2 regions of the Carboxydothermus pertinax genome follow, and region 2 is predicted to be linked to the other one. Evidence: predicted binding sites of a transcription regulator. Region 2 holds the regulator's gene; the other holds the start of a gene.

Region 1 (15,259 bases), on a different contig from region 2:
ACAATAATTTTTATAACCCATTACATGGATGAAGCTTTACGGGCAAAAAGGCTAGTTGCCTTTAAAGGGGGAGGCGTGGCTTTTGATGGACAACCGCAGGAATTTTTTGCTAAAAAATCATTGGTGGAAAGTTTAGGGTTGGATTCGCCGCCCCTATTTAAACTAGTGGAACGCCTAAAAGCTGAAGGTCTTACACTTTCTGATGCGGCGACTACGCCGGAAAAGCTGGTGGAGGAATTATGCCAATTGATCTAAAAAATGTATCATTTATTTATAATCCGGGGACTCCCCTGGAGGTTTATGCTCTAAATCAAATAAAGGTAACCCTGGAGGAAGGTCTCATCACCGGGGTAATAGGGCCGACCGGGTCAGGAAAATCCACTCTTTTAATGCTTTTAAACGGTTTATTAAAACCAAACCGCGGGGAAGTGACAGTGGATGGCATATCAACTACCCAAAAGCAAGAACTAAAAGCCATCCGCAAAAAAGTTCAGTTAATCTTTCAGTACCCGGAGTACCAGCTTTTTGCCGAGACCGTTTTTGAAGAAATAGCTTTTGGACCGAAAAACTTTGGAATAGAAATTACCGAACAAAAGGCTTTAGAACTTTTAGAACAGGTAGGACTAGATAAAGGTTGTCTGTACCGATCACCTTTTGAATTAAGTGGCGGGGAAAAGCGGCGCCTGGCTATAGCATCGGTTCTAGGCATCTCTCCCAAATACCTTATTTTAGATGAGCCGGCGGCGGCTTTGGATCCTTTAGGAAAGGAAACTATTTACCGCTTATTGCTATCTTTAAAAAATCAAGGGGTAACGGTAGTTATAGTATCCCATAACATGGACGAAGTAGCTCTTCTATGTGACCGGATCCTGGTATTAGACCGCGGTAATGTAGTTGCTTATGGAGAAAAAACTGAAGTTTTTTTAAGTCTTCTAGAAAGGAATGTACCGGGCTTAAATCTGCCGGTTTATACCCAGGTACTAAAGCATATGCAAAACCGCGGAATTAGGGTTAATCCTAAATTTATTTTAGAGGATACCGTGCAGGAAATATTAAGGGTGGTGCGGGGCAATGCTTAACATTAATACCATAGGCCAGTACATTCCAGGAAACAGCCTTATCCACCATTTAGACCCGCGTACCAAGTTTTTGAGTTTATTAGTTGCGGTTATCCTGGTTTTTTTATTGGACAAATTAATTCCCCTTGGGATTTTGGTAGCGGTAATCATCGCCCTGACCTTTGTTGCTGGGATTAAACCGAAAATGTTTTGGCAGGCCCTAAGACCGATAGTTTTTATCCTGATCTTTGCGTTAATCTTACAGCTTTTCTTTACTCCCGGGGAAAAAGTTGCGGCAATTGGACCCCTTGCGATTACCCGGGAAGGATTAATTAATAGTGGTGTGGTATTTTTACGGTTAATTGCTATGCTTTTATCTGCGTATCTCCTTACAGCTACTACTTCCCCCAGTGAACTTACTTACGGCTTAGAAAAGCTTTTAAAACCTTTTGGGAAAATTGGTGTTCCTTACGGGGAGATTGCTTTAATGCTAACCATTGCCCTGAGGTTTATTCCTACTTTAACCGCTGAGGCTGAGCGGTTAATAAAAGTCCAGGAATCCCGAGGGGTGGATTTTAATGCCCGGGGACTTGCTAATAAAGCTAGGATAATGTTACCGTTAATAGTGCCCTTATTTATTAATGCCTTTAAAAGAGCAGATGAACTGGCAGTGGCAATGGAAGCCCGGGGATATCGGATCGGTGCTCCCCGGGGAAAATTAAAGCCCTTAAGATATTCAAGGATTGACTATTTTATACTGCTTACAGATATTCTGTTGGCGGCAATACTTTTAATTTTAAAGCGTTGGGGTGGTCTTCCTGCCTAATTTTATGCTTATCCTGGCTTATGATGGAACTTCATTGGCCGGGTTTCAAAAGCAAAAAAATACCCACCGGACAATTCAAGGTATTTTAGAAGAAAAACTTCATAAAATTGTAAAAGAGCCGGTAAAAGTTGTGGGAGCGGGACGAACGGATGCAGGGGTTCATGCCCTGGGGCAGGTGGTAAATTTTTCGGCCAAGTGGCGGGCACCAGTTGAGAAAATACCAGAAATCTTAAATAACACTCTACCACCGGAAATCCGGGTTATTTCCGCGCAAATTGTACCAGAAAATTTTCATGCCCGGTTTTCAGCCCAGAAAAAGCAGTATAATTATTACCTATATTTTGGCCCTCCATCACCTTTTTATGAACGTTATGCCTGGGCTTTACCCCAAAGGCTTAATCGGGAAAAGGTTAAAAAGGCTTTGGAGTACTTAAGTGGAACCCATGATTTTAGTGGCTTTGGGGCAGTTGGGAGCAGCGCTAAAAACCCAGTTAAAACTATGTATCAAGCGACTTACCAAGAAGATGGGGTGCTGGGCTGGTTTACCTTTGTAGCCAATTCATTTTTATACAAAATGGCCCGGAGAATAACCGGAACATTAGTAGAAATAGGCCTTGAAAAGGGAGAACCCGAGAGAATTAAAGAAATATTGGTAACTAAAAATCGCAATCTTACCGGTAAGACCGCTCCGGCTCGGGGACTTTTTTTAATGAAAGTTTTTTATTGAAAGAGGGGAAAGCTTTTGACGTACCTAGGAGGCCTTTTATTATTTAATCTCCTGGTCATTTTAACTGGAGCGTTGACCTTTACCAATGCGGTAGAATGGTTTGGTCGTCGGTTTGGATTTAACCAGGGGGCAGTGGGTAGTATTTTTGCAGCGGTAGGTACTGCTCTTCCGGAAACCATGATACCGGTTATTGCTATATTTTTTGGGGGAAACACTGCCGACAGCTCAGAAATTGGAATTGGGGCCATCTTAGGTGCGCCATTTATGCTCATAACCGTTGGTTTTTTAGTTACTGGAGCGTCCGCGCTTCTCTTTAGCCAAAGACGTCCTCTTGGTAGAGAAATTTTATTGGACCGACGGATATTTTTTAGAGATATTAAAAGTTTTCTCTTTTTTTATATCCTTGCCTATGTAGCAGCTTTTATTCCCTGGACATCAATTCATCGTGCTGTGGCGCTAATTTTGATTTTAGGTTATGTAATTTATGTTTATAAAACGTTAAATGATGAAAGTGGGGAAATTGGGGAAGTTGACCCGTTAATCTTTACTCCCAAAAGGTCAATACCGCGTATACGGGCAATAATCCTGCAGCTTATTGTGAGTCTGCTGTTAATCATAATTGGAGCAAGGTATTTTGTTGTCAATTTAACAAAATTAGCTTATATTTTAGGAATAGCTCCAATGGCCTTATCACTAGTGATTACCCCAATTGCCACAGAACTTCCCGAAAAGTTTAATAGTGTGGTTTGGATGAAAAACGGTAAAGATACCTTAGCATTAGGAAATATTACCGGTGCGATGGTTTTTCAAAGTTCGGTAATTACCTCTATAGGTATTTCCTTCACTTCCTGGAAGTTATCGCCGGAGGTTTTAATAAGTGGTCTATTAGCGATTTTTGCAGCAGCTATAGATTTATTTTTAGCTAAAACTCGTAAGGGTTTAACGGCCGGGGTGTTAATTTTAAGCGGTTTAATTTATATTTTTTATATTATTTACATCTTTGGCGGAAGAATTGCTTGACAGCTTATGGGTATTCCCCTAAAATTATAATGGTATAGGTATTTGCCAGTGACGAGCCCCCATTGGCAGTACCGCTATAGTTACGGCAAAAGGAGGGAACAAGGTGAGAACCACATACATGGCTAAGCCCAATGAAGTGGAAAAGAAATGGTATGTCATAGATGCTGCTGGTAAACCCCTTGGCCGGGTTGCCAGTGAAGCGGCCAAGCTTTTAAGAGGCAAACATAAACCGGAGTTTACTCCGCACGTTGATACCGGTGATTTTGTAATTATTATCAATGCGGAGAAAGCGGTATTGACTGGAAAAAAATTAGAAAAGAAAATGTTTTACCGTCACAGCCGTTATCCTGGCGGTTTAAAAGCAATACCTTATGGTATCTTAATGAAAACTAATCCGGTCCTGGCTTTTGAAAAAGCTGTTAAAGGGATGCTTCCACATAACCGGCTGGGGAGAAAGCTATTTAAAAAGCTTAAGGTTTATGCCGGGGAATCACATCCGCATCAAGCTCAAAAGCCGGAAATCTGGCAGTTTTAGATACGGGCGAAGGGAGGCGTTTTAGATGGCAGTAGTTAACTTCTACGGTACGGGCCGGAGAAAAGAAGCGGTCGCCCGGGTTTTTGTGGTTCCCGGCGAAGGGAACATTACGGTAAATGGTAAAGCTCTAGAAGAATACTTTCCGAGAAAAACCCTGCAGATTATTGTTAAGCAACCCTTGGAACTGACCAATACCCTCGGGAAGTTTGATATTAAGGCCAAAGTTCATGGCGGGGGCATTTCCGGCCAGGCAGGAGCTGTAAGGCTGGGCATTGCCCGGGCTTTGGTTCAAGCGGATGCATCGCTTAGACCTGCCCTGAAAAAAGCAGGATTCCTTACCCGGGACCCGCGGATGGTCGAACGGAAAAAATACGGTTTCAGGAAATCCCGGAGAAGACCCCAGTGGACCAAGAGATAACACGAAAAAACCAGGCGTTTATGCCTGGTTTTTTCTTTAGGCCCATAATGGTTTGGTGCTGCAGTCGAATTTGCAAAATTAAGGTCTTAATGGTAAAATAAAAATATTCAGAAAAATGTCATAAGGTTGTTAGGGTAAAAAAACGACTGTTCCGGGATTAAAAATAGCTTTTTTAAATAAGGTAAAAGGGAAGGATTAACCTTCCCTTAAATTTTTTAACGCATCCCGGAATAATTTTAAATGAAGTTCTTCATCTTCAATAATCCGGTAGAGAACTGCCCGGGCGTAAGGGTCATCAATAATTGCTGCATGCCGTTGATAATTTTCAATTGCAGTCTTTTCTGCCTGGATATCGGCAATCAATTGTTCTCTTATGCTTTGGGAATAATTAACAAAGCTTCCGCTCCAGTAAGCGAAATTATTGCCAAAACTTCCCCGATAGGTGGGGTTACCGCCGAACTCCATTATTAACCTGCCAACCATATCAAGGTGATGCATTTCAACTAAAGCTATTTCTTTAAAGAGGGCGGAAGTTAATGGGGATACTTTTTCGCTTTCTAAATGATGGTACAAGTACTGGGTAATGGCGGTAAGTTCACCGGCGATACCGGCATAATCGTCCATTAAAATTTCAGCATACATGATATTGGGAGATTCAACCTTGACTGGAGGATAAGGAGAAGTTAGGCGGGTTTTATTTGTGTGGTTCATTTTTATCCCTCCTTTATTCGTGATATTATATTTTATGGCTGGAAAAAGTTTTGGGATAATACAACGGTTCAGGAATGCTGAAGAGGAGGAGTTACATATTAACATTTTTTCTTAAACCAAATAATAATGCCCTTTGGCTTGGCATATAATTTACAAGCCGGAGGTGCAATGGATGATAATCTTTAGAGTATTCAACCTAAATCTACGCAAAGTTTTAACAGTCCTGGTGGTGATGATAGTTTTGGCAATCTTAGGGGGAGTCGTTAGAAATATCTTACTAAATCGGGAAGTACGAGTACTATCAGTAGCGGTTGCTCACCGTATTATTGTTCTAGATCCGGGGCATGGGGGACAGGACCCTGGGTGTAAGGGTCAACAGGGAGCAGTAGAGAAAAAAATTACCCTTGATATTGCCCGTAGGGTGGCTGCAAAATTAGAAATGGCAGGGGCCCAAGTTTATCTTACCCGTTCTGGCGATTACGATCTGGCCGATCCGGCTATAAAAGGAAATTCTGTCCGGAAAAAACAGGATTTAGCCCGCCGAATTCAAATTGCCGAGGATAGAAAGGCTGAGATATTAATAAGTATTCACGCCAACAGTTTTCCCGAACGCAAGTATCGGGGAGCTCAGACTTTTTACCAGAAAAGCGACGTTAAGGGAAAGTTACTGGCCGAGCTACTGCAAGAAAGCTTCAAAACAATTTTAGCTAATACCAACCGCGTTGCCCAAGCGGGGGATTATTTTATTAACCGGAACTCCCGTATGGCCTCGGTTATTGCCGAAGTAGGTTTTTTATCAAATCCGGAAGAAGAAAAGCTATTATTAAATCCCGAATATCGGGAAAAAGTAAGTTTGGCAATATATTTTGCGGTTTTAAGATATTTTGACCAAGAATAGCAATCTAGGGCAGTCCTTAGGGACTGGCCCTATTTTTATACAGAAAGAAAAAGATTGACGAATTATGTAGAGTATGTATAATTTACTCTGTATACAAATATATTTTGTAGGATGGCGAGCTACAGTAGGAGTAAAAATTTAAAGCTTGGTTTAAACTAACAAAAAACACTGAAAAACGGAGGTAAGAGACGTGGAGAAAAAAGGTTTATCCCACACTGCATATGGCGGTGTACCCGGTGATCAGTATGAACCGTACGTACCAGCATCAACCCGTTTGCCGGAAATGACTGTTGTTTCGCTTATTATGGGTATTATTTTAGCTTTATTATTTGGTGCGACCAATACATACCTGGGGTTAAAAGTGGGAATGACCGTATCGGCTTCCATTCCCGGTGCGGTGCTGGGTACAGCAATTATTCGTGGCTTATTACGGCGGCAAAATATTTTGGAAACAAACATTATTCAGGCTATTGGATCTGCCGGGGAGAGTATTGCCAGCGGGGTGATGTTCACTCTTCCCGCATTAATCATCTGGGGCTTTAAAGATCAATTTACTTTAGCCAAAATTGCAGTAGTAGCTACCCTGGGGACAATCCTGGGAGTATTATTTGTAGTACCTTTAAGGAAAAATCTAACGGTGGACGAGCATGGGATTTTGCCCTATCCTGAAGGGATGGCTACCGCTGAAGTTTTAGTAGCAGGGCAGGTTGGTGGTTCTTCAGCGGCCGGAATCTTATGGGGTGGACTTATTGGTGGTATTTATAAGCTGTTATCTGGGGCTTTTGGTCTATTTAAAGAAGAAATCGAATGGAAAATTCCGGGGTTTAAAAACGGTATTTTTGGTTTTGACATTTTAGCCTCACTAATGGGCGTAGGCTTCATTGTAGGCTTAGAAATTGGTCTTTACATGTTTGCTGGAGGATTACTTGCCTGGTTTGTTTTAATCCCGCTTATATCTTACTTTGGGGCAGGGGTTCCCAATCCAATTTTCCCTAGCACCGTTCCCATTGCCGAAATGGATGCCTGGGCAATCTGGTCAAAATATATTCGCTATATTGGTGCAGGGGCGGTTGCTGCTGGTGGTTTTATAAGCCTTGGCCGGTCGCTACCCATGATTATTAACTCCTTTAAAGCAGCGATGGGTGGCTTAAGTAAGGGGCAAAGCGGGGAACAAAAACGCACTAATCAGGATATTAGCGTTGTTGCTATTTTCTTTGGAGTTCTTGGTGTCTTTATTACCGCAATTATTGTTCCCCAAATGAAAGTAACCTGGATGGGTGCTCTTTCAATTATTCTCTTCGGCTTTTTCTTTGCTGCAGTTTCAGCCCGGATTGCTGGTTTAGTTGGTGTTTCTAACCTGCCGGTATCGGGGATGACGATTGCTGCTCTTTTAGCAAGTACCTTACTCTTAAAAGCTACTGGGGTTGTGGGGACTACTGGCATGATTGCTTCGATCACTACCGGTGCTACCATTTGTGTGGCTATTTCCATTGCCGGTAGCTTAGCGCAAAACTTAAAAACTGCGCATATCATCGGGGCTACTCCTAAATATGTGCAAATCGGGGTTTTAATAGGTGGTATTGCGAGCACCGTAATTGTTGGCTGGGTAATCTTAATGCTAAACCAGGCTTATGGCCTTGGTACCGATAGAGTGCCGGCTCCTCAGGCAACCTTAATGTCGATGGTTGTGAAAGGGGTTATGACCGGAACCCTTCCCTGGGCCCTGGTTTTGGCGGGGGTGGTAATTGGTATTATCCTAGCAGTATTAAAACTTCCAATTTTACCGGTGGCAATTGGCTTATACCTCCCTTTGCACTTAAGTACCGGAGTTTTAGCTGGTGGAATAATTCGCTGGATTGTTGACCGAACCTTTTCCGGTGAAATCTTAAAGGAAAAAGTGGAAAAAGGAATTTTATTTGCTTCTGGTTTAATTGCCGGAGATGCTTTGATGGGGATAGTTATCGCTTTCTTGGCCTATAAGGGACTTTCGGATAAAGTAGCGTTTTTTAGTAACTTACCAATATCCGGTAATCCCTGGTGGGGCTTTGCCATGTTTGTTGTTTTGGGTTTAATCTTGTTCCGATATGTAGCAAGGGGTAAAAAAGAAGCATAGAAAACTTGCTGAGGGCTGTCCTTTAAGACAGCCTCTTTTTTATTTTAATTTTGGCTAAAATTACATATAATAAATTTTAAAGAAATCCATTGAATGGAGTGGTGGTATGCCTAACCTCTGTTTATCCTGTGTTTGTTTTGATTGTGCCGAGTACGGTAGTTGTGAATGGTGTGAGGCATATTGCCAGGAACCAAAAGATTACTGTCCTAAGGAATTGGACACTGGGGAGGATTAAAAATGGGGGATTTTATTGGTTTTGCCGTTCCCCATCCGCCGCTTATCATACCGGAAATAGGGCGGGGGGAAGAAAAAGCTTGTCAAAAAACTATTAATGCTTTGCTAGAGCTTAAGGAAAAGTTAAGGAACATGAATCCCGAGACTTTAGTGGTTATTTCTCCGCATGCTCCCCTTTTTAGTGACGTGGTAGCGATCAATATTAATGATAAACTTTCCGGAAACTTTGGCTATTTTGGGGCTTATAATGTAAATTTTTCTTACCAGAACGACCGGGAACTGGCCCAAGCGTTAATTGCGGCAGCTAAACAAGAAGGGCTTGCGGTTGCCGGGATTGATGAAAGCCTGGCCCGGGTACTGCGAGTTCCAGTTTCTCTTGATCACGGAACGATGGTACCGCTTTATTATTTAGACCCGGAGCGAAAGTATAAGCTTGTGGTGGTAAGCCAGGGGTTAATACCTTTTTCCGAGCTCTACCGGTTAGGGACTGTAATCAAAGAAGTTGCGGCAAAATTTCAACGTCGAATTGCCCTCATTGCCTCTGGCGACTTATCCCATCGACTTACCGAAGATGCTCCTGCAGGTTATGATCCTTCAGGACGATACTTTGACCGGATGATGGTTGAGATATTTTCCAAAGGGGATCCCTGGGAGCTTTTGACTCTAGATACAAGTTTTGCTGAACAGGCCGGGGAGTGCGGACTTCGCTCCTTCATTATGTTATTTGGTGCTTTTGAAGGATACCAGGTAAGAAGCAGAGTGCTTAGCTACGAAGGGCCTTTTGGGGTAGGCTATATGGTGGCGGAAGTGGCAAAAGGAGAGGAAGACGCGAATCGAAATTTTTATCCAAAATTAATGAATAAAAAAAAGGAAGAAATAAAAAAGCGCCGGGAACAGGAGTCGCCTTATGTGCGGCTTGCCCGGGAGGCTCTTGAAACTTACGTCCGTACCGGAAAGACCATTACCCCGCCAATGCCGTTGCCGGAGATTTTTAGCCGTAAAGCGGGAGTGTTTGTCTCGCTAAAAAAAGACGGGGAGCTTCGAGGGTGCATTGGTACGATAGCGCCGACTACCGGTAATTTGGCGGAAGAGATTATAAAAAACAGTTTGGAAGCGGGGTTAAATGACCCACGGTTTGAGCCGGTGGAAGAAAAGGAATTGGATGAACTTACCTATTCGGTGGACATCCTTTATCCTCCAGAAGAAGTATCAGACCTTTCTGAGTTAGATCCTAAAAAATACGGGGTAATTGTCTCCAAAGGCTACCGCCGGGGATTACTACTTCCCGCTTTAGAGGGGGTAGATACGGTTGAAAAGCAGCTAGACATTGCTCGACGAAAAGCAGGTATAGCTCCCGACGAGTCGGTGAAAATTGAAAGGTTTTTGGTGGAACGCTATTATTAGAGGTGGCGCGATGAAAGAGGCCTTGTTTTATGAAACTTTGGGTAATTTTTTTGTCCAGTGCCATCTCTGTCCGCATCAATGCCGGATAGCAAACGGTAAGGCTGGTCGGTGTCGGGTAAGAAAAAATATAGAAGGCAAACTTTATTCCTTAAATTATGGATTGGTTACAGCAGTAAACCTTGACCCAATCGAAAAAAAACCACTTTATCACTTTTATCCGGGAAGCCAAATCCTTTCCCTTGGTACTTTTGGCTGTAATTTTCAGTGTGGTTTTTGCCAAAACTATGAAATAGCCCATCTTGCTATAAATGGTGACGAACTTTTACCCGAAGATTTGGTTAAGTTTACCCAGAGATATCAACGGGAGGGGATGATTGGGGTAGCTTATACCTATTCGGAACCGGCCGTGTGGTACGAGTATATTTTTGCTTCGGCTCCTTTACTAAAAAAACTCGGATTTAAAACCGTTTTAGTTACCAATGGATTTATCAATAAAGAACCTTTAGAAAAGCTTTTACCTTTTATAGATGCTCTCAATATTGACCTAAAAGGGATAACCGAGGAGTATTATCATCAGGTTTGTCAAGGGAGTCTTACTCCGGTTTTAGAGGTGATAAAAACTTCAGTAATGTATGGCGTCCATGTGGAGATAACTACTTTGCTTGTTCCGGGGCTGAATGATACTTATGAACAAATTGAGGAATTAGCAAGTTTTTTAGCAAATTTAAATCCGGATATTCCCCTGCACTTTTCCCGGTACTTCCCCAGGTATAAATTTAATCTACCGCCTACTCCAGTGGAAAGTTTAATGCGGGCGCAAAAGTTAGCAAGGAAATATTTAAACTATGTTTACCTGGGGAATTTACCTGAAATTTTTAATGATACTTTTTGCCCTAACTGTGGGGCGTTGTTAATTCGGCGGAATTATTTTGAAGTAGATACCTCTGGACTTTTGGAAAATACCTGCCGGCAATGTAAAAATAAAGTTAAAGTTATTCTCTAAAGAAGGATTTTTTTAAAAGAGGTATAAATAATAAAAAACACCACCAGTTTTATTTTATATATTAAAAAGAAAATTTGTAACTTAGGAGCAAACTATGGGGGAACAGTCAATTATTAAAGCTTTTTTTACTGCAGGAAAAAGTGCAAAAAAATTTTTAATATCCCAGCTTTTTGTGAATATTGGTTATGGAATCTATCAGGTACTCTTTAATTTATATTTAAAGCAGCTGGGTTTGGGGATGGAGGTAGCGGGTCAGGTGGTGGCGGCAAGCTCCTTAGCCCAGGCCTTGTTTATGATTCCTGCCGGTTACATTGGGGATAGGTATGGCCGGCGCCGTTTTATTTTTTGGGGAAGTTTTGCTGCCGGGGGAATGTTAATTCTTCAAGGAGTATTTGAAACTCCTGGCCTGATAATTCTGGCTGCTTTTCTTTTTGGCCTGGGATTTTCGGTGCTGGTGGTAAATGGTGTACCATATCTATCGGAAGTTTCTCGGCCGGGGGAAGAAGTAAAATTAATTGGCTTACACTATTCGTCTATTATGATTGCCTCAATGCTGGGAAATTTCGGAGGAGGGGCCATTACTGACCTTTTATCCGGAATATTATCCCTGAAAAACAGCTACCGGGCCTCGCTAATTTTAGGGGCTTTAATTTTTTTAGTGGGAAATTTATTTTTAACTAACCTGGAAAAGGGACGGAAAGTAGAAATAAAAGAGGATCTTAAAAAGATTATATTTGGGATTTTTTCGGATAAAAAAGATTTTCCCATTTTTAGGGCTATCTTTATATTTTCACTTTTAATAGGAACGGGATCGGGGCTTTTTATGCCTTATATTAATCTTTATTTTGCTAACCGTTTTGGGGTTACTAATACCTTTATCGGCCTTGCGCTGGCGGGAGCCCAGGGCCTTACGTCTTTGGCAATGATTCTGGGAACGAAGTCTGCCCGTTACTTTGGGTTAGTGCGGGCTTTTGTTATTTTAAACTTTTTATCCCTTCCTTTTACCGTTTATCTGGGGTATGTTCCCTATTTATCCTGGGCGGTGGTAGTTTTTCTGGTTCGCCATACTTTTATGAATGCTGGAACGCCACTTTTTCAAGCTGCTAATGTTTTAATTATTGATCCTTCCCGTAAAGGACTTATTTTAAGTTTAAATCAGGCTACTTTTTCCTTAGGTTGGGCTCTAGGAGGCCCGATTAGTGCCTTAATTTTTAAAGCAGGAGGCTACCCCTTGATTTTTACGACAGTTGGTATACTGTATTTTTGCGGAACGGCATTTTATTATTTAGCTTTTAAAAAGTATTCGTATCTTGGGCAAGAGGTTTAAATGAATAAAAATTAAGGAGGAGGCAACGACAATAATAAAGTTTAGTTCCGGGCTCAATAAATACCCGGAAATTTTTTTGGGAAAAATATTGCATAATTATACAAAAGTATGTAATATTATAAATATATCAGAAAAAGGAGGGGTAGCCTTGAAAGTTGCGGTAGTAGGTGCCACTGGTTATACGGGGGCAGAACTGGTAAGATTATTGTCTATGCATCCAAAAGTGTCGGGGCTATTTCTCTTTAGTCGAGGGGATGGAGAGATAGACTTCCGGCAAAACTTTTTAGGGCTTGATTTTGCCGGGAAAATAAAACCGCTTGATGAGCTTGCTAAGGAAGAATTTGACTTTTCCTTTTTGGCTCTACCCCACGGAGAAAGTGGTCGTTATGCTGGAGAACTTGTCCGACGAGGGGTGAAAGTTATCGATTTATCGGCGGATTTTCGGCTGCCCCTTGCGGTTTATGAAAAATGGTACGGACCGCATCCGGCTCCCGAGCTAGTGGAAATAGCTGTATATGGTCTTTCGGAATATTTTTCCGAAAAAATAAAAACTGCCAGGCTTATAGCCAATCCAGGATGCTATCCGACAGCGTTTTTGCTGGCGGTTCTTCCTTTAGCCGAAAAGGATTTGCTTCAAGGGGTGATCATCAGCGATATGAAGTCGGGGGTTACGGGTGCCGGAAGATCGGCTAAAAGGGAGATGCTTTTTGGGGAAGTTGCTGAAAACTTTCGCCCTTATGGAGTTGGTGGTGTGCACCGGCATTTACCGGAAATGGAAAATATTCTAAACAATTATGCCCAAGGCTTAAGGGTAATCTTTACCCCCCATCTGATTCCGATGAAACGAGGAATTCTAGGGACAATATACTTAGACCTAAAGCAAAATCTTTCTACTGAGGAATTGAGGAAAATTTATTTAAATAAATTCCATGATAATCCATTTATAAAGATATTACCGGAAGGATATTTACCGGAAACCAGAGCGGTGGCAGGGACTAACAATGTTTTAATTGCGTTAAATAAGGAACCAGGTGGAAAAGTGATAATTACTGTGGCCATTGACAACCTGGGCAAAGGGGCTGCGGGGCAGGCGGTGCAAAATATGAATTTAATGGCCGGACTTGATGAAACCTGCGGACTTAAAAATACGGGAATTTACTTTTAGGAGGGAGTTAAAATGAAGAAAATTCAAGGTGGAGTTACTGCACCCGAAGGTTTTTTGGCGGCCGGGGTTCATGCGGGGATAAAAAAGAGCAAAAAAGATGTAGCGGTGATTTTTTCCGAAAAACCGGCGGTAGGAGCTGCGGTTTTCACGACCAATAAAGTGAAGGCAGCGCCAATACTTTTATCTATGGAAAATATCAAAGACCAGCTTATTTCAGCCATTGTAGTCAATAGCGGCAATGCCAACGCCTGTACTGGCGAAGAGGGAATGCTGGCTGCCCGCCAGATGCTTGATGAAACAGGAAAATGCCTGGGAATACCTATTTCGCAGATTCTGGTGGCTTCTACCGGGGTAATCGGCGTGCCGCTTCCTGTTAATAAGGTGCTTAATGGAATAAGGATGGCCTGCCAGGCTTTATCCAGGGAGGGAAGCGGAGCTGCGGCGGAAGCGATTATGACCACCGATACGGTTCCCAAAGAAATTGCGGTAGAATTTGAAGTTTACGGGAAGACGGTGAAGGTCGGTGGTATAGCTAAAGGTTCAGGAATGATTCACCCTAACATGGCGACAATGCTGGCGTTTATTACCACCGATATTGGTATGGAAAAAGAGCTTTTACAGGAAACATTGCGGGAAGTGGTAGACGAAAGCTTTAATATGATTTCGGTGGATGGCGATTCCAGTACCAACGATATGGTGGCGGTTTTAGCCAATGGACTTTCTGGAGTCTGGGTAGAAAGTAAAGAGGAAGAAGCTTACTTAAAATTTAAGAATGCTCTGGAATACGTGGCAATTTATTTGGCAAAAGCTATTGCCCGGGACGGGGAAGGAGCGACCCGGCTTATCGAGGTACGGGTGATTAACGCTGAAAGCCTTCAGAAAGCCCGGAAAATTGCGCGAACAGTTACCTCTTCTAACCTCTTTAAAGCAGCGGTTTTTGGGGAAGATGCTAACTGGGGACGGATAATTACTGCGGTTGGGTATGCCGGAGAAGAAATAACGGTGGAGAAAATCGATATTTACCTGGGTAAGGTAAAAGTATTGCAAAAGGGCGTACCCCTTCCTTTTTCGGAGGAAGAAGCTAAAGAAGAATTGGCTCGCGAGGAAGTAATAGTAACCATTGATTTAAACGAAGGCGATGCAAATGCGGTAGCCTGGGGTTGTGATTTAACCTACGATTACGTGAAAATCAATGCCAGTTACCGGACTTAGAAGGTGGGAAAAAGATGGAAAAATACTTGGAAAAAACTAAAGTTTTAATAGAAGCTCTTCCCTATATTAAAAAGTTTTACGGCAAGACAATAGTCATTAAATACGGCGGTCATGCCATGGTCAGTGACCAGTTAAAAGAAGCGGTTATTAATGATTTAGTATTGATGAAATTTGTGGGGATTAACCCGGTGGTAGTACACGGCGGTGGCCCGGAAATCAGCCGCATGTTAAATAAGCTAAACATAAAGTCAAACTTCATAAATGGGTTGAGGGTTACCGACGAAGCTACCTTAGAAGTAGTGGAAATGGTGCTGGTGGGAAAGGTCAATAAAGAGATTGTTGGACTTATTGAAAAAGCCGGAGGCAAAGCGGTGGGCCTTTCGGGGAAGGATGCGGGACTTATAAAAGCCCATAAAAAACTTGCGAAAAATCCGGAGCCTACGGGGGAAGAGTACCTTGATCTCGGGTATGTAGGGGAAATTTCGGAAGTAAATCCGGAAATTCTCTTAACTTTAATTGATAAAGGCTACATTCCAGTAGTTGCGCCGGTGGGCTCCAATGGTAGCGGGGAATTTTATAACATAAACGCCGATGAAGTGGCGGCTGAG
Region 2 (15,259 bases):
CCCGGACCACTAGAGGGTTAGAAGTGGGGCGCAAAGGCAATATTATTGCCGATGAAAACGGGCAAACCACCCGGGAAGGGGTTTGGGCTGGCGGCGATATTGTTACCGGTGCTGCGACAGTTATTAAAGCTATGGGGGCAGGGAAAAAAGCAGCTAAAGCCATTCATGAGTATTTAATGGCAAAATAAGTGCCCTACCAATCCGGCAGCGAAAAAAAGAATTTTTAAAATGCTTAGTTACAATATTTTAAAAGCGGTAAAGAGGTCGGTTAGATAAATGGGTTTATTTATTGTTTCGGTATCAATTTTAACGGACTACATTGCCGAAAAATTTGAGAAAGATGAATTTTTAAACCAGGTAGCAGTAGAAGGGGAGCTTTCCAACTGCAAGTTTTCCCAGGGACATTTGTACTTTACCTTAAAAGACGAAAAGGCAGAGCTAAAGGGCGTCATGTACAAAGGGCGAGCCTCGGCTCTGCCTTTTGTTCCTCAAGATGGACAAAAGGTAGTAGTATTTGGACGAGTTGCAGTATTTAAAAGGCGGGGGTTATACCAGTTATATGCGGAGCACATAGAGCCTTTAGGTCTTGGGGCTCTCTACTTAAAGTTCGAACAAACCAAAGAAAAACTTAAGGAAAAAGGATATTTTGATGAAGGGCGAAAAAAGAGCCTGCCCCGATATCCCGAAAAAATAGGAATTATAACATCAAAAACGGGGGCAGCTATTCGGGATATTTTAACTACCATAAAAAAACGCTGGCCCAAAGCAACTTTATATTTAGTTCCGGTCACTGTTCAAGGGGAAGAAGCGCCCGGGCAGATTATTAAAGCTATCAACTTATTAAACCGACTTAATTTATGTGAGATAATTATTTTAGCAAGAGGTGGCGGAAGTTTTGAGGAATTGTCGGCCTTTAATGAAGAAACCGTTGCTGATGCTATCTATGCTTCAAATATTCCAATTGTTACTGGAATAGGGCATGAAACGGATTTTTCTATTGCCGATATGGTTGCCGACCGGCGGGCACCGACACCAACGGGAGCAGCAGTAGAAGCTACGCCTAATTTACTGGAAATTTGGGGTACGTTAGAAAAACACCGGATTAATATGTTGAAAGCTTTAAGTAATTATTTAAAACAGGAGCAAAAAAACTTGGAACATAACGAAAAAAGATTAATGCGGGCCTTTGAAAAACTTATTACCGATAAAAGCCGGGAAGTGGCGGAAAGTTTTACAAGACTTTTAAAAAGCTTTCAAACTTTCTTTTGGCAAGAAAAAAACCGCTTGAGTTTTTTGCGGGAAAAACTTTTTCTTCTCTCGCCGAAAATCCGCTACCGGCAGCAGCAGGAAAAGCTCTGTGAGTTAAAGGGTAGGCTTATTTTAAAAAGTCAGGAAATATTAAAGAGTAGCCAAAAGGATTTAGAGCAATATAATTTAAGATTAAAAGCAGCTCTAAAAAACGCAGCCTCTCATTATAACTTGGTTATATCTTCTTACGAGGAAAAATTAAAGCTATTGAATCCTTTAAACGTCCTGAATCGGGGATATGCGGCAATTTTTACTCTTGATGGTAAGGTAATTACATCGATTAAGGGATTGCCCGAACTATTTAAAGTTAAATTTTCCGATGGCGAAGCCTTGGCTAAGACCCTGGATAAAAATATAATAAAGGGTGATGAAAACGATGACCTTTGAAGAGGCGATGAATCGATTAAATGAAATTGTGGAGCGTTTGGAACGCGGCAATGTAGGTTTAGAAGAAAGTTTGGCTCTTTTTGAGGAAGGTTTAAAATTACACCGCTTTTGTAGTGATAAGCTCAAAGAGTTAGAGTTAAAATTGGTAGAAGTGCAAGAAGAGGAAACCGGTGAAGTTACGCTGGAGGAAATTGACGAGGACATACCTTTTTAATGGAGGAGCTACATGGATTTTAAAAATCGTCTCAAATATTATCAAAATTTAACGGAAGAGGGGCTACGCCGTTTTTTACCCCCCGAGGATACTTATCCGCCGGTAATTCACCAAGCGATGAATTATAGCTTGCAGGCAGGAGGCAAACGGCTAAGACCGGTCTTGCTTTTAGCAGCTGGAGAATGGAGTGGCCTTATGCCGGAAAAACTACTTCCAGCAGCTGTAGGGGTAGAATGTCTTCATACCTATTCGTTAATTCATGATGACTTACCGGCAATGGATAATGATGATTTTCGACGAGGTAAACCAACCAACCACAAAGTTTTTGGGGAAGCTATTGCCATCTTAGCGGGAGATGCTCTTTTAACCAAAGCTTTTGAGTTAACAGCTAAAACCATGGAATTGGGCATCCCTGCAGAGCGGGTAGTGCGGGCTATTGCCGAGCTTGCAGTAGCTTCCGGCTCCGAAGGACTTATTGCCGGCCAGGTAGTAGATTTAACTTCTAATGAAAAGAAAAAAGATCCAGAAGTGTTACAATACATTCATCTAAATAAAACTGCCAGGCTAATCCGTTACAGCTTAATAGCCGGAGGAATCCTTGCCGGAGCTTTAGAAGAGGAAATTGAGGCTTTAGATAATTATGGGCGGCACCTTGGCCTTGCTTTCCAAATGGTAGATGATTTGCTGGATGTAATAGGAGATTTTACCAAAATAGGAAAACCGGTGGGGAGCGATGAAAAAAATCAAAAGCTTACCTATGTTTCACTTTTTGGCATTGATGAGACCAGAAGACAGGCAGAAGAAGAAATAGCTGCGGCGCAAAACATTTTAAAGCGGTACGGTGAGAGAAGTAGCTTTTTCATTGAACTTGCGGAATATATCCTTAAAAGGGAATCTTAGGTAGATTTTTGGAATCAAACTACTTTTGAAATGTTTATTAAAATCTGCTATAATTTTAAGACAATTGAAAACAGCACGGGACGGCTGACGCAGTATCCTAGTCGGACCCGCACCTTTCGAAGACGGGCCTAAAAATCCGTCGCGGGCACATCGATGAAGTTCCTGGTGCTGGCTTACGACGCCCAGTCGGGGGCTGGTGCTGGGAGTTAAGGTTGGAGGGCGAGCCGCAATGGCATGCGGGCGTGGACCCTCCTTCCACGGAGACCCAAGTGCGTGGGGAGTAGTCACGAACTACGGCTTGGGATTAAACCTGCACGTGGGGGCGTGCTACGTGCAGTGTAGCCTGCCTTGAGTGAAATGGGGGGATATTAGGTTAAGGGGAGAAGCCGAAAGGGCCCTTAGGCTTCGAACTTTCTAATTGAAACCCATTTTGCAAAAGAGGCTAGATTGGTGCGGGAGCCGTCGGGGAAATCCTCTAGGCTGTTTGGCCTGGCCAAGGTCTTGCGGGGATTGCAGTATGGACTAAGTGGTAATCCAGTTCCGCAAGATGGGCAACCCTGCGGCAGAAGCTTTAAAGGGAAACCGCCTTATCGGTGACGAGAGGTAGCTTCTGGGGAAATCCTACTGGACCTTAAGCCATAAAATTAACCTGCAAGGCTGTCAGTCGTCCTGGCTACATATTTATTGAGGTGGAATTAATTGGGACATTCGGTGAAACGCCCAAAAGAGCAGAAGGAAAATTTAAATAGAATTTTACGAGTTGCTTTATTAACCTTTAGTTTAGCTTTGTTTTTTACTTTTTTATCGGAGTATTTTATAGTTCGCACTAAAAGTATTGTAATTTCAATAGTTTTTTTAGTTTTTATTATTTTTGTCCACATTATTTTTGATGTTATTGGGATTGCAGCAACGGCTGCTGAAGAGGCACCCTTTCATGCCAAAGCAAGTAAAAAAATAAAAGGTGCCCGGGAGAGCTACCTGATGGTCAGAAATGCTGACAAGGTAGCTAATTTTTGTAATGACGTTATTGGTGATATTACCGGAACCATTGGTGGAGCTTTAGGGATTTCTCTTGCTCGGCAGATTTCTGAGATCTTTACTGGAAAAGAGCTTTTAATAAATATTTTAATTACCAGTTTAATTGCTGCCGTAACAGTTGCTAGTAAAGGTTTAGGGAAGAAATTTGCTATTGAGCGAGCTGAAGATGTTTTGGAGGTAGCCGGTATTATTCTTTACCAAATAGAAAAAAATATAAAAGTTAAAATACTAAAAGACCATTAAAGGAGGCCGTCCTTTGGGACCTATTTTAGAGCGGATTTCCTCGCCAGAAGATTTAAAAAAGCTAAATTTTAGTGAAGTAGTAGCCCTTGCCCGGGAACTTCGGGAGTACATAATTACCGTTGCTAGCCAAAACGGTGGCCATCTGGCACCAAGTTTAGGGGTAATAGAATTAACTTTAGCCCTTCATTTGGTTTTCGAAGCTCCGAAGGATAAGATTATCTGGGATGTTGGCCATCAGGCTTATGCCCATAAAATTCTTACCGGAAGGAAAAAACAGTTTAAGACCTTAAGAACTTTTGGCGGTATCTCCGGCTTTCCCAAAAGGGAAGAAAGCCCATATGATTCCTTTGGCGTAGGGCATAGCAGTACTTCGATTTCTGCGGCACTGGGGATGGCTTTAGCCAGGGATTTAAAAGGAGAGAATTACGAGGTTGTGGCGGTAATTGGCGATGGAGCCTTAACCGGTGGTATGGCTTTTGAGGCGCTAAATCATGCCGGTCACTTAAAGACAAACCTGATTGTGGTGGTAAATGACAATGAAATGTCCATTGCCAAGAATGTTGGAGCGCTGTCGTCGTACTTAAGCCGAATTCGTACAGACCCCAAATATTCCAAAGGTAAAGATGAGCTTGAAGCGCTTATCAAAAAAATTCCCCATATTGGCCCTACTATGGTAAAGGTAGGAGAGCGGTTAAAGGATAGCTTTAAGTACCTTTTGGTTCCCGGAATGATTTTTGAGGAGTTGGGGTTTACCTATTTAGGGCCAATTGACGGGCACAATATTAAAGAGATGACCGAGGTATTACGCCGGGCTAAAACCTATGACGGACCGGTGGTAATCCATGTCATCACGAAAAAAGGGAAGGGCTATTTGTTAGCGGAAGAAAATCCTGATGGCTTTCACGGAGTTGGTAAATTTTATGTTAGTACCGGTGAGCCGGTGGAGGCGCCAAAAGTAAGTTTTACCGAAGTTTTTGGGAAAGCCCTGGTAGAGCTTTCCGAAAGCCGCCGGGATGTGGTGGCTATAACTGCGGCAATGCCTACCGGTACCGGACTAAATTACTTTGCCCGGCATTTTCCAGACCGCTTTTACGATGTAGGCATCGCCGAACAACATGCGGTGACTATGGCGGCGGGGATGGCCTGTGAGGGTTTAAAGCCGGTAGTGGCTATATACTCTACCTTTTTGCAAAGGTCCTTTGACCAGATTATCCATGACGTATGCCTGCAAAATTTACCGGTGGTATTTGCCATTGATCGGGCAGGAATAGTAGGAGAAGATGGACCGACCCATCACGGAATTTTTGATTTAAGTTATTTACGGCTGATTCCCAATTTAACGTTAATGGTTCCCAGAAATGAGGATATGCTTAGGAAGATGCTCTATACAGCCCTGAATTATCCTGGCCCCATTGCTCTTCGCTATCCCCGGGGAGCTGCAGTAGGGGTTAAGTTAACGCCTTATGAAGAGATTCCTATTGGTACCGGTGAAGTTTTAAAAGAAGGTAGAGACGGATTTATTGTTGGAGTGGGACGCCCCTTAAACTACGCCCTGAAAGCAGCACAAAGGCTTGAGAATGAAGGAATTTCCTTGGGGGTTATCGATGCCCGGTTTGTTAAACCTTTAGATGAAAAACTCTTAGAAGAAATTGGAAGACTCAAAAAACCTGTAATTACCGTTGAAGAAAATGTGCTTGCCGGGGGTTTTGGCTCAGCAGTAAATGAATTATTCCAGGCGAAAGGATTAGAGAGTAGAGTTATAAACCTTGGAATTGCCGATGAATTTCCTCCCCAGGGTAAAGTGGAGGAAGTATTAAACCTTTATGGTTTAACGGAAGAAAAAATTTACCTAAAATTACAGGAGATATTTAGCAAGCGATGAAAAAACGGCTTGATGTTTTGTTAGTAGAAAGGGGATTGGTCCAAAGCCGGGAAAAGGCTCGCGCCCTTATTATTGCCGGTGAAGTAGTAGTTGGAGAACAAAAAATTACCAAGCCCGGAACCATGGTTTTGGAAGAAACCCCCATTAGAATAATTGGACAGGGCTTAAAATATGTGAGCCGCGGCGGTTATAAATTAGAAAAAGCTTTAGAGGAATTTAAGGTGAGCCTTCAGGGAAAGATTGTTATAGATATTGGGGCGTCGACTGGAGGCTTTACCGATTGTGCTCTCCAAAACGGAGCAAAGAGGGTTTTTGCGGTAGATGTTGGATATGGACAATTAAGCTTTAAACTTCGCCAGGACCCACGGGTGGTAGTGTTTGAGAGGACGAATATTCGTTACTTTGAAGGGGAAAAGTTGCCTGTAAGACCTGATTTTGCTACTTGCGATGTTTCTTTTATTTCCCTTAAGCTAGTATTACCGAAGATCAAAGAGATTTTAGTTCCCGATGGCCAGGCAATTGTCTTAATAAAGCCGCAGTTTGAAGCCGGGCGGGAAAAGGTAGGGAAAAAAGGTGTAGTAAAGGACCCGGATACCCACCGGGAGGTAATAAAAGAAATTATTGGTTTTGCTAAAGATACTGGATTTTCGGTATTGGGACTTACCTATTCTCCGATTACCGGTCCCGAAGGAAATATAGAATACTTATTATATCTTTCGACAAAAAAAACTGAAAAAGAGGTTTCAATTGACATAAGTAGGGTTGTAGAAGAAGCTTTTTTACGGTTAAATAAGTAAGCAGGGAGTTTCCCTGCTTTTTTAAGTATCAAGGAGGATTTAGGTAAGACAGAGAGAATTTAAATAGCGGAGGTTGACGCCCTTGAGAATAATTGGTATTGCGGTAAATAAAGATAAAAAACTGAGTCCGGCATTATATGAAAAAATAATGGAAAAGGCGTCGGAATATGGGTTTTTATTAAAAAACCGTTATGCTGTTTCGGGAGAATGCGGAATTGTTGAATTGGCTGAAATTGATGAAAAAGCTGGAAAGCTAGACCTTGTTTTTGTCTTAGGAGGCGATGGAACAATTCTTTGTGCTACCCGGTATTTTGCCCCCAGGGGTATTCCGGTTTTAGGGATAAACCTTGGGCAGCTTGGGTATTTAAGTGAGCTTGATCCCCAGGAAATTGACTTTGGTTTGCAAAAAATTCAAGCCGGAGAATTCATTATAGAAGACCGTACCATGTTAGAAGCCGTAGTTTTGCGCGAACAAAGGGAAGTGGCGGTTTTTCATGGGTTAAACGATGGGGTTTTGACCAAAGGGGCTTTTGCCCGAATAATAAATTTCTCGGTTTTTGTCGATGAACAGTATATAACCGAGTACGCCGCCGATGGAGTAATTGTGGCAACTCCTACCGGCTCCACCGCCTATTCCTTATCGGCTGGGGGGGCAATCCTTGATCCGGAAGTAAAAGCTTTTATTATTACTCCCATTTGCCCCCATACCCTTGCTGCCCGGTCGCTGGTCGTTGCTGATGATAAAGAAATTAAAATACTGGTAAAGACGGCTTTAGAGAGCAGTATGTTAACTGTAGATGGCCAGCAAGGTTTCGGTATCCGTAAGGGTGATGAAATACTAATTAGGAAGGCTCCTTACCGGGCAAAATTTGTAAAGCTAAAAAACCGAAGTTTTTATCAGCTTTTACGGGAGAAAATGCGGGAGGCAAATCGCTATCATGATTAACCTGGAAAAAATTACAGGACTTGCCCATCTCTATCTTCAGGAGGTAGTTCAAGCAGGGGATGTGGTAGTAGATGCCACTGCCGGTAATGGTAACGATACCTTATTTCTGGCAGAGCTTGTAGGGAAAAGCGGTAAAGTTTATGCTTTTGACATTCAAGAAAAGGCCTTAAAGATTACCAAAGAAAAGCTAGCGGAAGCTTTTTTAGAGGAGAGAGTTACTTTAATTTTAGACTCCCACGAAAACATTCGCCAATATGTTTTCTCTCCCATAAAGGCTGCAGTTTTTAATTTAGGCTATCTGCCGGGGGGAGATAAAAAAGTGGTGACCAAGCCAAAATCTACAATTGCCGGCATCTCGGAGTGTTATAAACTCCTTGAACTTGGCGGAATCATCGCAATTACTGTATATGTAGGCCATCCAGGAGGCGAGGAAGAAAAAATTTTGCTGGAAGAGCTTGGGCAAAAAATTCCGGACCGGGAAGGTTTTGTAGTAAAACATGAATATTTAAATCGTCCCCAATCTTATCCAAAGTTATATATCATTGGAAAAAGGAGGAATCCTCTTTGAAAATACGCCGCCAAAAAAAAATCCTTGAGCTTATAGAACAAAAAGTAATAAGAACCCAAGAAGAATTGGCTGACGCTTTAAAACAAGAAGGTTTTGACGTAACTCAGGCTACCGTTAGCCGGGATATTAAAGAATTGGGACTGGTAAAAATTCCTTTTCAAAAAGATAGTTACCGGTATGCCTTACCCCAAAAAACTATTTCTGCGGCATCGATAGAACGGCTAAAAAGACTCTTTGCTGATGCCGTAAGTAGTTATGATCAAAGTGAAAACTTAATCGTAATTAAAACCTTGCCCGGCGCGGCCCAGGGAGTGGCCAGTGCTATTGATCAGGTTGCTTTTCCTGAAATTTTAGGAACAATTGCCGGTGATGACACTATTTTAATCATTGCCCGGGACCGCGAACGAGTTCCGAAAATATTGGCAAGATTTGATGAATTTTTATCCTAGGTGATAGTATGCTGTTAACGCTGGCTATTGAAAATTTTGGCTTAATTGAAAGGGTAAATCTTGAATTTACCAAGGGGTTAAATGTCTTAACCGGAGAGACCGGTGCTGGAAAGTCCATGTTAATTGATGCTCTCCTTTTAGTCATTGGGCAAAAGGCCCGGGGGGACATGGTGCGAAAAGGCGCAACCAAAGCGTTGATAACTGCTTCTTTTGAGTCGGAAAAGCTTACGGAAAAACTTGTAGAACTTGGACTTCCTGCCGATGAGGTAAACATTTTTTCCCGGGAAATATCAGCGGAAGGTAAGTCGGTGGCCCGCATTAACGGTATGGTGGTGCCCTTGGCTCTTTACCGGGAAGTATCCCAGGGTTTAATAGATATTATGACTCAACACGAACAACAATTACTGCTCTCGCCATCTTATCATTTAAAGCTGTTGGACCGTAGCGGGGACGATGAATTTCAAAGATTAGGGGAACAGCTTGGAGAAGCTTACAACGCCTGGCAGGAAGCGGAAAGGAAATATGAGACTGTAATTTCGCAAGAAAAAGAACGGCTAAAACGATTAGATTACTTGAAGTTTTGTATTGAAGAGATTGAAAAATTAAATCCTTCGCTAGAAGAAGAACAGGAATTAAAAAGTTTACGTTTGCGTCTTGTCAACCAGGAAAGGCTTTTAGGGTTAATTGGGGAAGCATATCGGGAAATCTATGGGGAAAATGATCCGGGAATTGTGGACCGCCTGGGACGGGTTATTAAAGATTTAAAAGATGCTGCCCGGATTGATACTTTTTCCCTGGAAGCTTTAAAAAAAGTGGAAGAAGCAGCCTGTCTTTTAGAGGAATCGGCTTTAGAAATTAAAGGTTATTTAGATGGATTAGAAAACCAAACGATAAACCCCGATGAAGTGGAAGAACGGCTTTATCGTTATGAACTTTTAAAGAAAAAATACGGGCCAGAATTAAGGGATGTTTTAGTTTTTTTAGAAAACGCCCGGAAAGAATATCAGGATTTGGCACAAATTGAGGAAAATAAGGCTTTTTACCAGGAAGATGCTTTAAAAAAACGGGAAAACTATTTTAAAATAAATGCTTTAGTAAAAGAAAAGCGAAAAAAACTGGCCGAGCATTTAGAAAAGAGCCTTAAAGAATATTTAAAGGAATTATTAATGCCCCATGCGGAAATAAAGGTTATGTTTTCCGCAAGTTTCCCAGGGCCCCGGGGGGATGAGACGGTACAATTTTATTTTCTTCCCAATCCCGGGGAAGATTTGAAGCCCTTAGCAAAAATTGCTTCGGGAGGCGAACTATCCCGCCTTTTACTCTCCTTTAAACTGTATTTTAACCAGGTAGACGAACATGATACGCTGATTTTTGATGAAATAGAGTCAGGGCTTGGGGGGAGTATTATAGAAGTGGTAGGAGAAAATTTAAAAAAACTCTCCCAAAATCATCAGGTTCTTTTGGTAACTCATTCGCCGGTAATCGCCGGCTTTGCTGATACCCATTTTGTAGTGGAAAAAATAGTTAGTGATGGTCGCACCAAGACCCGGGTAAAAAAATTAAACATGGAAGAAAGGGTTTGGGAAATTGCTCGTATGCTTGGGGAACGGGAAATTGGGGCTTTAACCCTGGAAATGGCTGAAAAAATTCTCAAAAAAGGAAATTAGCGGGAAAACCCGCTAATTTTTTTTGGATATCACTCCAAAAAAATATCAACATAATGGCGAAAGCAAAAGAAAAAATAAAATTAAACAAAAAAAACGCCGAAATGGGGTGATATCCTTTGAAAAAAAACAAATATCGGAAAATATGGCGAAATATCGTTGTAATCTCTCTGTTGTTTTTTTGCTTGTCCGGGTGGTTGGTCCTAAACTCCTTACCAAATGAAATCCAAATTTTAGGTGATGAAAAACCTAAAGCCCCTTTTCTAACTTCTTTAAAAATTAACCCGTTAAATAAGGATTGCATTGAATTAAAACTATTGGGCCTTATTACCCTAAAAGAAATTTCCGTTAAAAAAATCCCGGTGAATTATCTTGTACCCGGAGGTCACAGTATTGGAATTTACCTTAAAACTCCTGGTGTTATGGTGGTGGGTTTTTCGGAAGTAAAAACCAAAAAAGGAGATGCTAATCCTGCCAAAGAGACAGGTTTAAAAGAAGGGGATTTGATTTTAAAAGTCAATGATATTACGGTTAATCACGAATTTGAACTAAAAAATCTTATTAATCATTTTGGAGGCCAAAAAATAACTTTTACGATAAAACGGGGCGATGATATTTTTAAACGAGAAATTACACCAGTTTACAGTTTTGAAGAAAAGAGATGGCGCATAGGGGTGTTTATTAGGGACAATTTAGCTGGGCTTGGAACACTCTCTTACTATAACCCCCGGGATAAGAGCTTTGGTGCTTTGGGCCACACAATTATTGATCCTGATACCGGAAAAGTATTTCCCATCAACAAAGGTAAAATTGTAGCGGCTAAAATCCAAACAATTTACCCTAGCCACCGGGGACAACCGGGAGAAAAAATTGGTACCTTTTTGCACAAAAATGTTATAGGTGCAGTGTATTTAAATAACCGTTTTGGTATTTTTGGTAAGGCGAGTCAGGAAATAATTAATCCTTTTTTTAAAAAGCCTTTACCCATTGCTTTTAATGAAGAAGTAAAACCAGGACCGGCAGAAATTTACACCGTGTTAAAAGGAGAAAAAATAGAAAAATTCACCATTTATATCGAAAAGGTAAGACCCTATCAAAAAGATGGTCGAAATTTAATCTTAAGGATAAAAGATCCCAGGCTTTTAAGGATTACCGGCGGAATCGTACAAGGAATGAGCGGTTCTCCTATTATTAAAGATGGTAAATTTATAGGAGTTGTAACCCATGTGTTTTTAAGCGATAGTAGCAAAGGTTATGGAATACTTATAGAAAATATGCTCAAAGAAATATATAATAATAATAAACTCTGGGGTGGGAGCCCCAATTTTGTTTTTGTAAAATATTGTCGCTATTTTTCTGAAAAAAATGTTTTGTAAAAAGCAGGAATTAAAATGTTGCCGTCGAAATGTATTGAGGAAAAAATTTCAAGGTAATATTTAGGAGGCGGGGATGGTGGAACCAATTAGAATTGTCATCGTTGATGACAACCGGGAATTTTGTGAGCTTTTAAAAGAATTTATACACCAGCAGGAAGATTTTGAGCTTTTAGGAGTGGCCTATAATGGCATTGAGGCTTTAGAGGTCATTTTCAATCAAAAACCGGATATAGTGGTTCTTGATATTATTATGCCTCATTTAGATGGTATAGGTGTGTTAGAAAAACTGGCAGAGTTTGAAGAAAAGCCAAAAGTTATCCTCCTTACTGCCTTTGGGCAAGAGTCTATAACCCAGCGGGCGGTAGAGCTGGGAGCGGATTATTATATCTTAAAACCTTTTGATTTTTCGGTCTTAGCTTCCAGGATTAGACAACTGGCTTACGGAGCAACTCCCAGTAAACCTGTAACTTCCTCCAACCTAACATCTAACCTTGCATCATTACCTAAAACTAAAAATCTTGATTTATTAGTTACTAATATTATTCATGAGATGGGTGTACCTGCCCATATCAAAGGCTATCATTATTTACGGGATGCAATTTTAATGGTAACCAAAGAGGTAAATCTTTTAGGAGCAATTACAAAAGAGTTATATCCGATGATTGCCCAAAAATACCATACTACTCCCAGCCGGGTAGAAAGGGCAATACGCCATGCCATTGAACTTGCCTGGGACCGTGGGAATATTGAAATGATTAATAAGTATTTTGGATATACTATAAATGTTGAACGGGGTAAACCTACCAATTCTGAATTTATTGCGATGATTGCTGACCGTTTGCGCTTGGAAGCAAAGGTCAGTTAATAAATAATTAAGATTTTCTACCGTAAACGCCAGGTTTCCTGGCGTTTTTTAGTATGCTATAATAGGAAGGAAAAAAGTAGCTTGGGGTGGCAACAAATGGAAATAAAGGGCACGGCCCTTTTAGACAAAAAAACTAAAAATCTTATTAAACGGTTAAAACCCGGGCACATTGCTGTAATTGATCACCAGGATATCGATGAAGTAGCAGCTAGAGGTTTAATTGAAAAAAAAGTGAAAGCGGTAGTCAATTGTGCTCCTTCAATTAGTGGCAAATATCCTAATATTGGTCCGCTCTTGCTTGTGCAAAATGGTATTATCCTTGTAGATGAAGCACCAAAAAAGCTTTTTGAGGTTTTAAATGAAGGGGATTGCCTGACTGTCAAAGAAGGTGCCCTTTACCGCAATGGGGAGTTTTTAGGGCAAGGAACAATTTTAACGGAAGAACAAATTAAGGTTAAAATGGAAGCTACCAAAGAAAACTTAGGCGATATTATGTTGGCTTTTATTGAAAATACCTTAAATTATGCTCAAAAAGAAACGGGACTTATCTTGGGTCAATATCCACCGCCACCGGTTAAAACCGATTTTCGCGGGCGGCAGGCATTGATTGTGGTGCGCGGTCACAACTATCAGGAAGATTTAAAGACAATTCGCCTGTATATAAACGAAGTAAAGCCAGTATTAATTGGTGTGGACGGTGGTGCTGATGCTTTAAGGGAGGCTGGTTACTGTCCGGATATCATCATTGGGGATATGGACAGTGTAAGCGACGAAACTTTAAAATGCGGAGCAGAAATTATTGTGCACGCCTATCCAAACGGTGAAGCTCCGGGTTTAGCGCGGCTTCGTGATTTGGGACTTACGGCCCAAATTTACCCCGCTCCTGGAACCTCGGAAGATATCGCGATGCTTTTGGCGTACGAAAAAGGTGCTGAGTTAATTGTAGCGGTAGGAACTCATTCGAATCTGTTTGACTTTCTGGAAAAAGGTCGTAAAGGGATGGGAAGTACTTTTTTAGTAAGGCTTTTAGTGGGTTCCAAACTTGTCGATGCCAAAGGTGTTAATAAACTTTATAAAAGCCGCCTTAAAGCTAAATATTTAGTGCAATTAATTATTGCGGCCTTAATTCCGGTGTTAATTATTTTAGCTGTATCGCCGGTTACTAGAAACTTATTTAAAGTTTTGGTAATTCAGTTTAAACTTTTATTTGGAATATAGTTTGGAATTAGTACTGGAGGCGAATTTATTATGATTATTGATTTTAAATATCACATTGCCTCGTTAATTGCGGTATTTTTGGCTTTAGGCTTAGGAATTTTCATTGGTACATCTTTAGGATATGATAGTAACATTGGAGAAGCAATTTTAAATCAGCAAAAACAGCTTACCCAGGGCATTGAAAAGCGCTTAGATGAGCTTAAAAAGAAAAACGATGAACTGGAAGCATTAAATGAAGAGCTGGAAGTTACCAATAAAGTTTTAAAACAGTACCAGGAGGAAACCTTGCCGGTATTAATTAAAGGCAAGCTTACCGGTAAAAAAGTGGCAATTATTGTCACCGGGTATTACGGTTTAAACGAAGAAATAAAAGGGGTTTTAAAAACGGCGGGGGCAGAAATTACCAGTATAACTGAGATAATTCCCGAGGAGCTTACAAACCCTTCGGATATCGAGTATATAAAATCCCAAATGAAATGGCAAACCAAAGATGAAAAAGAGTTTTACACTAAATTTGCTTTAGAAGTAGGAAAAAATCTTTTAGCTCCGGGAAATGGTTCGACCCTTTTAACCTTAGCTAAAACCGATGCCTTAAAAATTAACGGAAAATATGGCGTGCCAATAGACGGTGTAGTCATTATTGGTGGAGGTTTAAACGATAGTGAGCTAGTTAATTACCTGGACGTACCTTTAATTAAATTTTTAAAAACTGTGCCTATTGTAGTTGGCACTGAATACAGTAATGTCGAGAAGTCTTACGTTAAATTCTACCAGAAAGAAAGAATTAGTACCATTGATGATTTAGATTTACCTTCAGGCCAATTAAGTTTGGTGTACTGTTTGCTTGGCACAACGGGAGACTATGGCATTAAAAGTACTGCCAAAAGGTTAGTGCCACCAATTGAACAATAAGGGGGCCATTATGGAAAAAAAAGTTTCGGTGATTATCCCAGCTTTTAATGAAGAGGAAAGAATTGGGGAAACGGTAAGGGCTTCCTTTAAAATTCCGGGGGTTAAAGAAGTTTTAGTGGTTGATGACGGCTCGACGGATAATACTTATCAGGAGGCAGCTAAAGCGGGGGCCAGGGTTATAAAACTTACCCAAAACAGGGGTAAAGGTAAGGCTATTGAGGCGGGAGCTCAAGAATTTACTGGAGATTTTGTGGTCTTGTTAGATGGAGATTTAGGAAGTTCTGCAGCTTGGGCGGAAAAACTCTTAAATCCCCTTCTTTCAGGAGAAGCGGATATGGTAATAGCCCGCTTTGGTAAAGCCCGGAAAAAGGGTGGAGTTGGGCTGGTCAAAAAGCTCACCCGCTGGGGGTTAAAACTTTTTACCGGGCAGGTGATCGACGCGGTGCTGTCGGGACAGAGAGCTTTTACCAGGGAAAGCTTTTTAGCGCTCCT

What was found. The regulator ArgR, encoded in region 2, controls arginine synthesis, uptake and breakdown. The targets are predictions, from matches to a motif close to ANTGNATAAANATACA.
Region 1: argC (N-acetyl-gamma-glutamyl-phosphate reductase) is a predicted target of ArgR. The motif match lies at 12,362-12,377, and genes of this name have one in related genera.

What each region holds. Positions count from the first base shown of each region.
Region 1 covers NZ_BDJK01000059.1:15,323-30,581, forward strand. The annotation lists gene cpu_RS12125 (energy-coupling factor transporter ATPase) at 1-255, shown strand, start outside; gene cpu_RS12130 (ATP-binding cassette domain-containing protein) at 240-1,079, shown strand; gene cpu_RS12135 (energy-coupling factor transporter transmembrane component T family protein) at 1,072-1,884, shown strand; gene truA (tRNA pseudouridine(38-40) synthase TruA) at 1,889-2,611, shown strand; gene cpu_RS12145 (sodium:calcium antiporter) at 2,627-3,631, shown strand; gene rplM (50S ribosomal protein L13) at 3,750-4,166, shown strand; gene rpsI (30S ribosomal protein S9) at 4,192-4,584, shown strand; gene cpu_RS12160 (ferritin-like domain-containing protein) at 4,780-5,295, opposite strand; gene cwlD (N-acetylmuramoyl-L-alanine amidase CwlD) at 5,468-6,193, shown strand; gene cpu_RS12170 (OPT family oligopeptide transporter) at 6,384-8,306, shown strand; gene amrA (AmmeMemoRadiSam system protein A) at 8,544-9,944, shown strand; gene amrS (AmmeMemoRadiSam system radical SAM enzyme) at 9,955-10,947, shown strand; gene cpu_RS12185 (MFS transporter) at 11,042-12,274, shown strand; gene argC (N-acetyl-gamma-glutamyl-phosphate reductase) at 12,423-13,439, shown strand; gene argJ (bifunctional glutamate N-acetyltransferase/amino-acid acetyltransferase ArgJ) at 13,452-14,651, shown strand; gene argB (acetylglutamate kinase) at 14,666-15,259, shown strand, end outside.
Region 2 covers NZ_BDJK01000011.1:68,009-83,267, reverse strand. The annotation lists gene gltA (NADPH-dependent glutamate synthase) at 1-188, shown strand, start outside; gene xseA (exodeoxyribonuclease VII large subunit) at 277-1,695, shown strand; gene xseB (exodeoxyribonuclease VII small subunit) at 1,685-1,909, shown strand; gene cpu_RS04475 (polyprenyl synthetase family protein) at 1,922-2,809, shown strand; gene cpu_RS04470 (hypothetical protein) at 3,509-4,090, shown strand; gene dxs (1-deoxy-D-xylulose-5-phosphate synthase) at 4,113-5,972, shown strand; gene cpu_RS04460 (TlyA family RNA methyltransferase) at 5,969-6,769, shown strand; gene cpu_RS04455 (NAD(+)/NADH kinase) at 6,852-7,715, shown strand; gene mnmM (tRNA 5-(aminomethyl)-2-thiouridylate-methyltransferase MnmM) at 7,708-8,283, shown strand; gene argR (arginine repressor) at 8,280-8,732, shown strand; gene recN (DNA repair protein RecN) at 8,741-10,399, shown strand; gene spoIVB (SpoIVB peptidase) at 10,516-11,772, shown strand; gene spo0A (sporulation transcription factor Spo0A) at 11,846-12,637, shown strand; gene steA (putative cytokinetic ring protein SteA) at 12,734-13,855, shown strand; gene cpu_RS04420 (copper transporter) at 13,886-14,767, shown strand; gene cpu_RS04415 (glycosyltransferase family 2 protein) at 14,778-15,259, shown strand, end outside.